Regions from separate parts of the Halomonas koreensis genome, predicted to be linked through region 2. Evidence: predicted binding sites of a transcription regulator. Region 2 holds the regulator's gene; the other holds the start of a gene.

Region 1 (3,402 bases), on a different contig from region 2:
CGGCACCGAGCCGAACTGGGCGGCGCTGGCGCCTTCCTCGGCGCGCCCGGCGGCCTCGAGGAAGCTGGCGCCCGGGTTCCAGGTGGTGCCGGTGATGAAGTCCCAGAAGCTCTGCATCTGGAAGAAGCGCAGCGCCTCGCCGACGATCGACAGCAGGATGCCGAAGGTGGTGAAGATCGAGATCAGGGCGGCGCCGGCCAGGATGAAGCGGATGACCCGCTCGATGGCCTTGCGCGCATGGAAGTCGGGACGCACCAGGCGCATGCCGGTGACGAGCCCCGCGCAGGCCACCACCAGGCTGGCGGCCAGCAGGTAGAGCGGCGGAATCTCGGCGCCCAGCAGCAGCATCAAGAAGGCGCCCACCGCCCCCACCAGGACGGCCGGACCGGCGGTGGACAGCACGCTGAACCAGCCGTACTGGTCGGGCTGGGCGTACATGGCCGTGCCGGCGGCGCGCACCTTGGCGGCCTTGGCCCGGCCCAGGAAGAAGGCTATCAGACCCAGCACCAGCAGGGTGCCGCAGAACAGGGCGAGAAATTGGTTGGTCTGCATAGGTGTCTCTCGAAGGAATGGATCCGCAGGGGCGTCCTGTCGGCCTCCCTGCCGGAACGCGCGCCGGCCGGCAACCTCGGTTGCCGGCCGGTGGGGACGGACTGCGTGCCCCGCTTACTTCAGGTCGGCCAGCTCGAGCGGCTCGTGGCTCTCCACGGCGCTGCGGGCCTCGGCACGCATGTCCTCGGGAGCCGGGATCAGGCCGATGCCCTTGAGGTAGCCCAGGTCACCGATCATCTGCTCGCTCATGAACATCTCGGCATAGTCATACATGGCCGGCACGTCGTCGGCGTGCTGGTTCTTAACGTAGAAGAACAGCGAGCGGGACACCGGATATTCGCCGCTGCCGATGGCGTCCGGGGTCGGCTCGACGCCGTCGATGCTGGAGCCGATCAGGGTGTCGGCGTTTTCCTCGAGGAAGGAGTAGCCGAAGATGCCGAAGGCGTCGGTGTTCTCGGCCAGGCGCTGGACGATCAGGTTGTCGTTCTCGCCGGCGTCGATGAAGGCGCCATCGGTGCGGATGTCGGTGTAGCCCTCGCCGCCGTAGGCTGCCATGTCCTCGGAGGCGGCTTCCATCACCAGCTCCTCGAAGGCGTCACGGGTGCCGGAGGTGGTGGGCGGACCGTAGACGGCGATCTCGCGATCCGGCAGGGAAGCGTCGATGTCGCTCCACTGGGTGTGGGGGTTGTCGACCAGCTCGCCATCCACCGGCACCTGGGCGGCCAGGGCCAGGAAGATCTGCTCGCGGGTCACGTCCATGGCCTGGTTGGCGTTGGACTGGGCGAAGGCGATGCCGTCGTAGCCGATGAAGGCCTCGGTGATGTCGGTGACGCCGTTCTCCTCGCAACGCTCGAACTCGGAGGGCTTCATGCGGCGCGAGGCGTTGGTGATGTCCGGGGTGTCGTCACCGACGCCGTTGCAGAACAGGCGCAGGCCGCCACCGGAGCCGGTGGACTCGATGACCGGGGTCGGGTAATCGGTGGTGGCGCCGAACTCCTCGGCCACGTAGCTGGCAAACGGATAGACGGTGCTGGAACCCACGATGCGAACCTGGTCGCGGGCCTGGGCGACACCGGCCACGCCCATGACGGCGGCAGCGATGACAGTGGTCTTGAGGATGCGGTTCATGGAGAGAGCTCCTGTTCAGGGAAGTGATCATCCTTCGCGAGACACAAGATGCCCCATGAAAATGACAGCTTCATGACAGGGGGCGCCTCTCCCCGAACCGGCCCCGACTAGCCCGGCGTCGAGGCGGCCCCCTCGCGCCCGGCCCGCCCCACCAGGCCGCGCAGGGCCAGGTTGCCGGCCAGCGAGACGCTCAGCATGGTCAGCACCATGGGCCAGGCGCTGTCGATCTCGAAGGCGCTGACCACCACACCGGCCAGCGCCCCGCAGCTGAACTGGACGCAGCCCAGCAGCGCCGTGGCGGTGGCGCTCATATGGCTGAAGTGCTCGAGCAGCGAGGCGATGGCATTGGGGGTGATCAGCCCCACCATGCCCATGAACAGCATGATCAGCGGCACCACCGTGACCAGCGAGTCCCGCCCAGTGGCCACCAGGGCCACCAGGCACAGGGCCACGCCGAACTGCACGCCGAGCCCCAGGCGCATGTTCTGCTGGGGCGTGCGCCGGCGCAGCAGGCGGATGTTGACCCGGTTGGAGAGCGCCATGACCACCACGTTGGCGCCGAACAGCAGCGGATAGATCGCCGGCGAGACCCCGTAATGGGTCATGTACAGGAAGGGCGAGGCGGTGATGAAGGCGAACATGCCCGAGAAGGTCGCCGCCACCGAGAAGACATAGCCCATGCCCTCCCGGTGGCGCAGCACGCTGGCGTAGTTGCGCAGCACCTGGCGCGGCGATGCCACCGGCGCGTCGGCGGCCCGGGTCTCCGGCAGCCGGGTGCCCATCAACCACAGCAGGAAGGCCGCATAGGCGGCCAGGAAGACGAAGATCAGCCACCAGTCGGCGAGGTACAGCAGGCCGCTGCCCACCGCCGGCGCCACCAGCGGCGCCAACATCAGGATCATGGCCATGGTCGACATCACCTTGGCCGCCTCGCGCCCGCTGAAGCAGTCGCGGACGATGGCCGCCGAGTTGACCACGCAGGCCCCGCCGCCGAGCGCCTGGACGAAGCGCCAGGCCAGCAGCTCCGACAGCGCGTCCACGCGCAGGATCATCAGGCTGGCGAGCAGGAAGATCACCAGCCCCGTGAGCAGCACCGGCCGCCGGCCCAGCCGATCGGACAGCGGCCCGCCGCACAGCTGGCCCAGGGCGAAGCCCAGCAGGAAGAGGCTGATCGACAGCTCGGTATGATGGATGCTGGCGCCCACCGAGGCCGCCAGGGCCGGCATCGCCGGCAGGTAGGCATCGATGGCGAAGGGCGCCAGGGCGGTGTTGGCGGCGACCAGGAAGGCCACGCGGCGTGCGTCGAGAGTCAAGCTGCCTCCGAAAGGATGTCCAGTAGGACGCTAATGGTAACGCAAGCGGGCGATCGCTGCCGGGTCGCGACTATGTTCGCCCCGTCCGGCTTGCTAGAGTGGAGGTCGGATTCGACGGAGGACTCCCGACCCATGGCAGACGACCTGCTGACGCAACTCAAAGGCATGACCACCGTGGTGGCGGACACCGGCGACATCGAGGCGATCCGTCGCTTCCAGCCGACCGATGCCACCACCAACCCCTCGCTGATCCTGCAGGCCGCCCAGCTGGACGGCCGCCGTGAGCGGTTGGCCGAGATCGCCCGCCAGGCCACCGACCTCGACGACGCCCTGGATGCGGTGGCGGTGGAGATCGGCAGCGAGATCAGCGCCCTGGTGCCCGGCTACGTGTCCACCGAGGTCAGCGCCC
Region 2 (3,402 bases):
GGTGGCCGTGGGTGGCCTCGCGGGACTCCCTGACCACGCGGCTCACCCGGGCCGGCGCTCCCCGGCGCTTCCGGGTCCGCCTGCTCGACCAGCGCCTGGGCCGCCCGCGCCGCGACGAGGCCCTGGCGCTGGGGTTGCCGCCGACCCGCCGCGCCTGGCTGCGCGAGGTGGCGCTGTGCCTCGACGACCGCCCCTGGGTGGTGGCGCGCTCGGTGGCCCCGCTCCACGGCCTGCGCGGCCAGCGCCTGGAACGGCTGGGCGAGCGCTCCCTGGGCAGCTGGCTGTTCCGCCAGCCGGACCTCGAGCGCGGCCCCATCGAGGTCAGCGCCGAACCCGCGCCCTTCCACGCCCTGCCCGGCCCCTGGGGACGCCGCTCGGTGCTGCGCCACGGCCGCTTCGCGGTGCTGGTCCAGGAGTTCTTCCTGGACGCCATGGCGGATGACCTGGCCCTGCCATCGCGCTAGGCTCCCCGGGTCCGTTCGAACAACCGGGAGACCCAGATGGACCGAACCCTGATGCGCCCCAAGGGCCTGGCCCGGCTGCCCGACTTCCTGCACCTGACCCGCCTCGACCGCCCCATCGGCACCTGGCTGCTGATGTGGCCGACCCTCTGGGCGCTGTGGGTGGCCGCGGAGGGTCTGCCGGAGCGGCGCCTGCTGCTGATCTTCGTCGCCGGCGTCTACCTGATGCGCGCCGCGGGCTGCGTGGTCAACGACTACGCCGACCGCCACTTCGACGGCCACGTCAAGCGCACCCGGGATCGCCCCCTGGCCACCGGCCGCATCGCCGAAGGCGAGGCCAAGGCGCTGTTCGCCGGGCTGGTGGCGGCCGCCTTCGGGCTGGTCTGCCTCACCAACGCCTTCACCGTGATGCTGTCGATCGGCGGCGTGATCCTGGCCGCCGTCTACCCCTTCATGAAGCGCTACACCCACCTGCCCCAGGTGGTACTGGGGGCGGCCTTCTCCTGGGCCATCCCCATGGCCTTCGGCGCGGTGCTCGGTGAGGTGCCCATGGAGGCCTGGCTGCTGTTCGCCGCCAACCTGGCCTGGACCGTGGCCTACGACACCGAGTACGCCATGGTCGACCGGGACGACGACCTGCGGATCGGCATCAAGTCCACCGCCGTGCTCTTCGGCCGCGCCGATACCCTGATGATCGGCCTGCTGCAGCTGGCCACCCTGGCGCTGCTGGGCTGGGCCGGGGGACGGCTGGGCCTGGGCGGCTTCTTCTGGGCAGGGCTGGCCGCCATGGCGGCCACCTTCGTCCACCAGCAGCGACTGATCCGCGGCCGGGAGCGGGAACGCTGCTTCCGCGCCTTCCTCAACAACCACTGGTCGGGGCTGCTGGCGTTCGCCGGCATCGCGCTCTCGCTGTGGCCCGGCGCGGGCGGCTGAATGGGGCGACAGGCGGCGACTGTCACGGTATTGTCACAAGGACATGCTGTCATCGTCACCAACCTGTCATTGACCTTGACCATGAGGCCCCGGGATGACCGCCAAGACCGTACTGATCGTCGATGATGAGGCGCCGATCCGCGAGATGATCGCCGTGGCGCTGGAAATGGCCGACTATCGCGTCCTCGAGGCGGACAATGCCCAGACCGCCCACGCCATGGTGGTCGACCACCAGCCCGACCTGGTGCTGCTGGACTGGATGATGCCCGGCACCAGCGGCATCGAGCTCGCCCGGCGCCTGAAGCGCGACGAGAGCACGGCGGAGCTGCCGATCATCATGCTCACCGCCAAGGGCGAGGAGGACAACAAGATCCAGGGGCTGGAGTCCGGGGCCGACGACTACATCACCAAGCCCTTCTCGCCCCGCGAGCTGGTGGCGCGGCTCAAGGCGGTGCTGCGCCGGGCCACGCCCCGCGGCGTCGAGGAGCCGGTGGAGGTCGAGGGCCTGGTCCTCGATCCGGTCAGCCATCGGGTCAGCGTCGACGGCCAGTCGCTGGAGATCGGCCCCACCGAGTACCGGCTGCTGCAGTTCTTCATGACCCACCAGGAGCGCGCCTACACCCGCGGCCAGCTCCTCGACCAGGTGTGGGGCGGCAATGTCTACGTCGAGGAGCGCACCGTGGACGTCCACATCCGCCGCCTGCGCAAGGCCCTGGGCGAGCCCCACCAGCAACTGATCCAGACCGTGCGCGGCACGGGCTACCGTTTCTCCGCCAAGGGCTGACGTGGGACGGCTGTGGCGACGCGAACTGTGGCGGCTGGCGGCGCTGCTCGCCGTCGGCCTGCTGATCGGCTGGCCCTTCGGCGCCATCGGCTACGGCCTCGCGACGGCACTGGCCCTCTACCTGGCCTACCAGCTCCGCCAGCTGCATGCCCTCCAGGAGTGGCTGACCCACCACCCCCATGACGAGCCGCCGGCCGCCTCGGGGCTATGGGGCGAGCTGTTCGATCGCCTGTACCGCTACCAGAAGGGCCAGCGCCTCACCCAGCGCCGGCTGCGCGACACCCTGAGGCGCATCCAGGAGTCCTCGGAGGCGATGCGCGACAGCGTGGTGATGCTCGACCGCCACGGCGACATGGAATGGTGGAACAGCGCCGCCGAGCGCATGCTGGGGCTGCAGCCGGCCCACGACCGCGGCCAGCACATCACCAACCTGCTGCGCGACCCGCGCTTCGTCGACTACTTCCATGCCCGGGACTACCGCGAGCCGCTGACGCTGTCGTCGCCCATCGACGAGCAGATGATCCTGCAGTTCCAGATCACCCTCTACGGCGACGACGAGCGCCTGGTGATGGCCCGGGACATCACCCGCCTGCACCGCCTGGAGCAGATGCGCCGGGACTTCGTCGCCAACGTCTCCCACGAGCTGCGCACCCCGCTCACCGTGCTCGCCGGCTACCTCGAGACCTACGGCGACATGGCCGACCAGCTGCCGCCACGGCTGGGGCGGGGCATCGTGCAGATGCAGAGCCAGGCCGAGCGGATGCAGAACCTGGTCAACGACCTGCTGCTGCTGTCGCGGCTGGAGATCGACCAGGGCGGCCAGGACGATGCCCGCCTCGACCCGGCGAGCCTGCTGGACACGGTGCGCCGAGACGCCGAGGCCCTCTCCGCGGGTCGACAGCGCCTCGAGGTGAGCATCGAGGACGTCCGCGGCCTGCTGGGCAGCGAGAAGGAGATCCACAGCGCCGTCTCCAACCTGGCCTTCAACGCCGTGCGCTATGCCGGCGACGACAGCCGCATCGTGCTGCGCTGGCGCCCCTGGCAGGACGGCGCCTGCCTGGAGGTGGAGGACGACGGCGAGGGCATCGATCCGCTGCATATCCCGCGCCTCACCGAGCGCTTCTACCGGGTCGACAAGGGCCGCAGCACCGCCACCGGCGGCACCGGCCTGGGGTTGGCCATCGTCAAGCACGTGCTGCTGCGCCACGACGCCCGCCTGGAGAT

What was found. Region 2 encodes PhoB, which activates phosphate uptake and scavenging genes when phosphate is short. Its sites were predicted from a motif close to TGTCATANNNNTGTCANA; they were not measured.
Region 1: a site for PhoB is predicted at 1,741-1,758, ahead of QC818_RS10060 (PstS family phosphate ABC transporter substrate-binding protein). Genes of this name have one in related genera too.

The regions. Positions count from the first base shown of each region.
Region 1 covers NZ_JARWAK010000007.1:186,601-190,002, forward strand. Annotated here, with positions in the region: gene pstC (phosphate ABC transporter permease subunit PstC) at 1-552, opposite strand, end outside; gene QC818_RS10060 (PstS family phosphate ABC transporter substrate-binding protein) at 667-1,680, opposite strand; gene QC818_RS10065 (multidrug effflux MFS transporter) at 1,788-2,993, opposite strand; gene tal (transaldolase) at 3,126-3,402, shown strand, end outside.
Region 2 covers NZ_JARWAK010000004.1:202,861-206,262, forward strand. Annotated here, with positions in the region: gene QC818_RS06850 (chorismate--pyruvate lyase family protein) at 1-464, shown strand, start outside; gene ubiA (4-hydroxybenzoate octaprenyltransferase) at 501-1,394, shown strand; gene phoB (phosphate regulon transcriptional regulator PhoB) at 1,489-2,178, shown strand; gene phoR (phosphate regulon sensor histidine kinase PhoR) at 2,180-3,402, shown strand, end outside.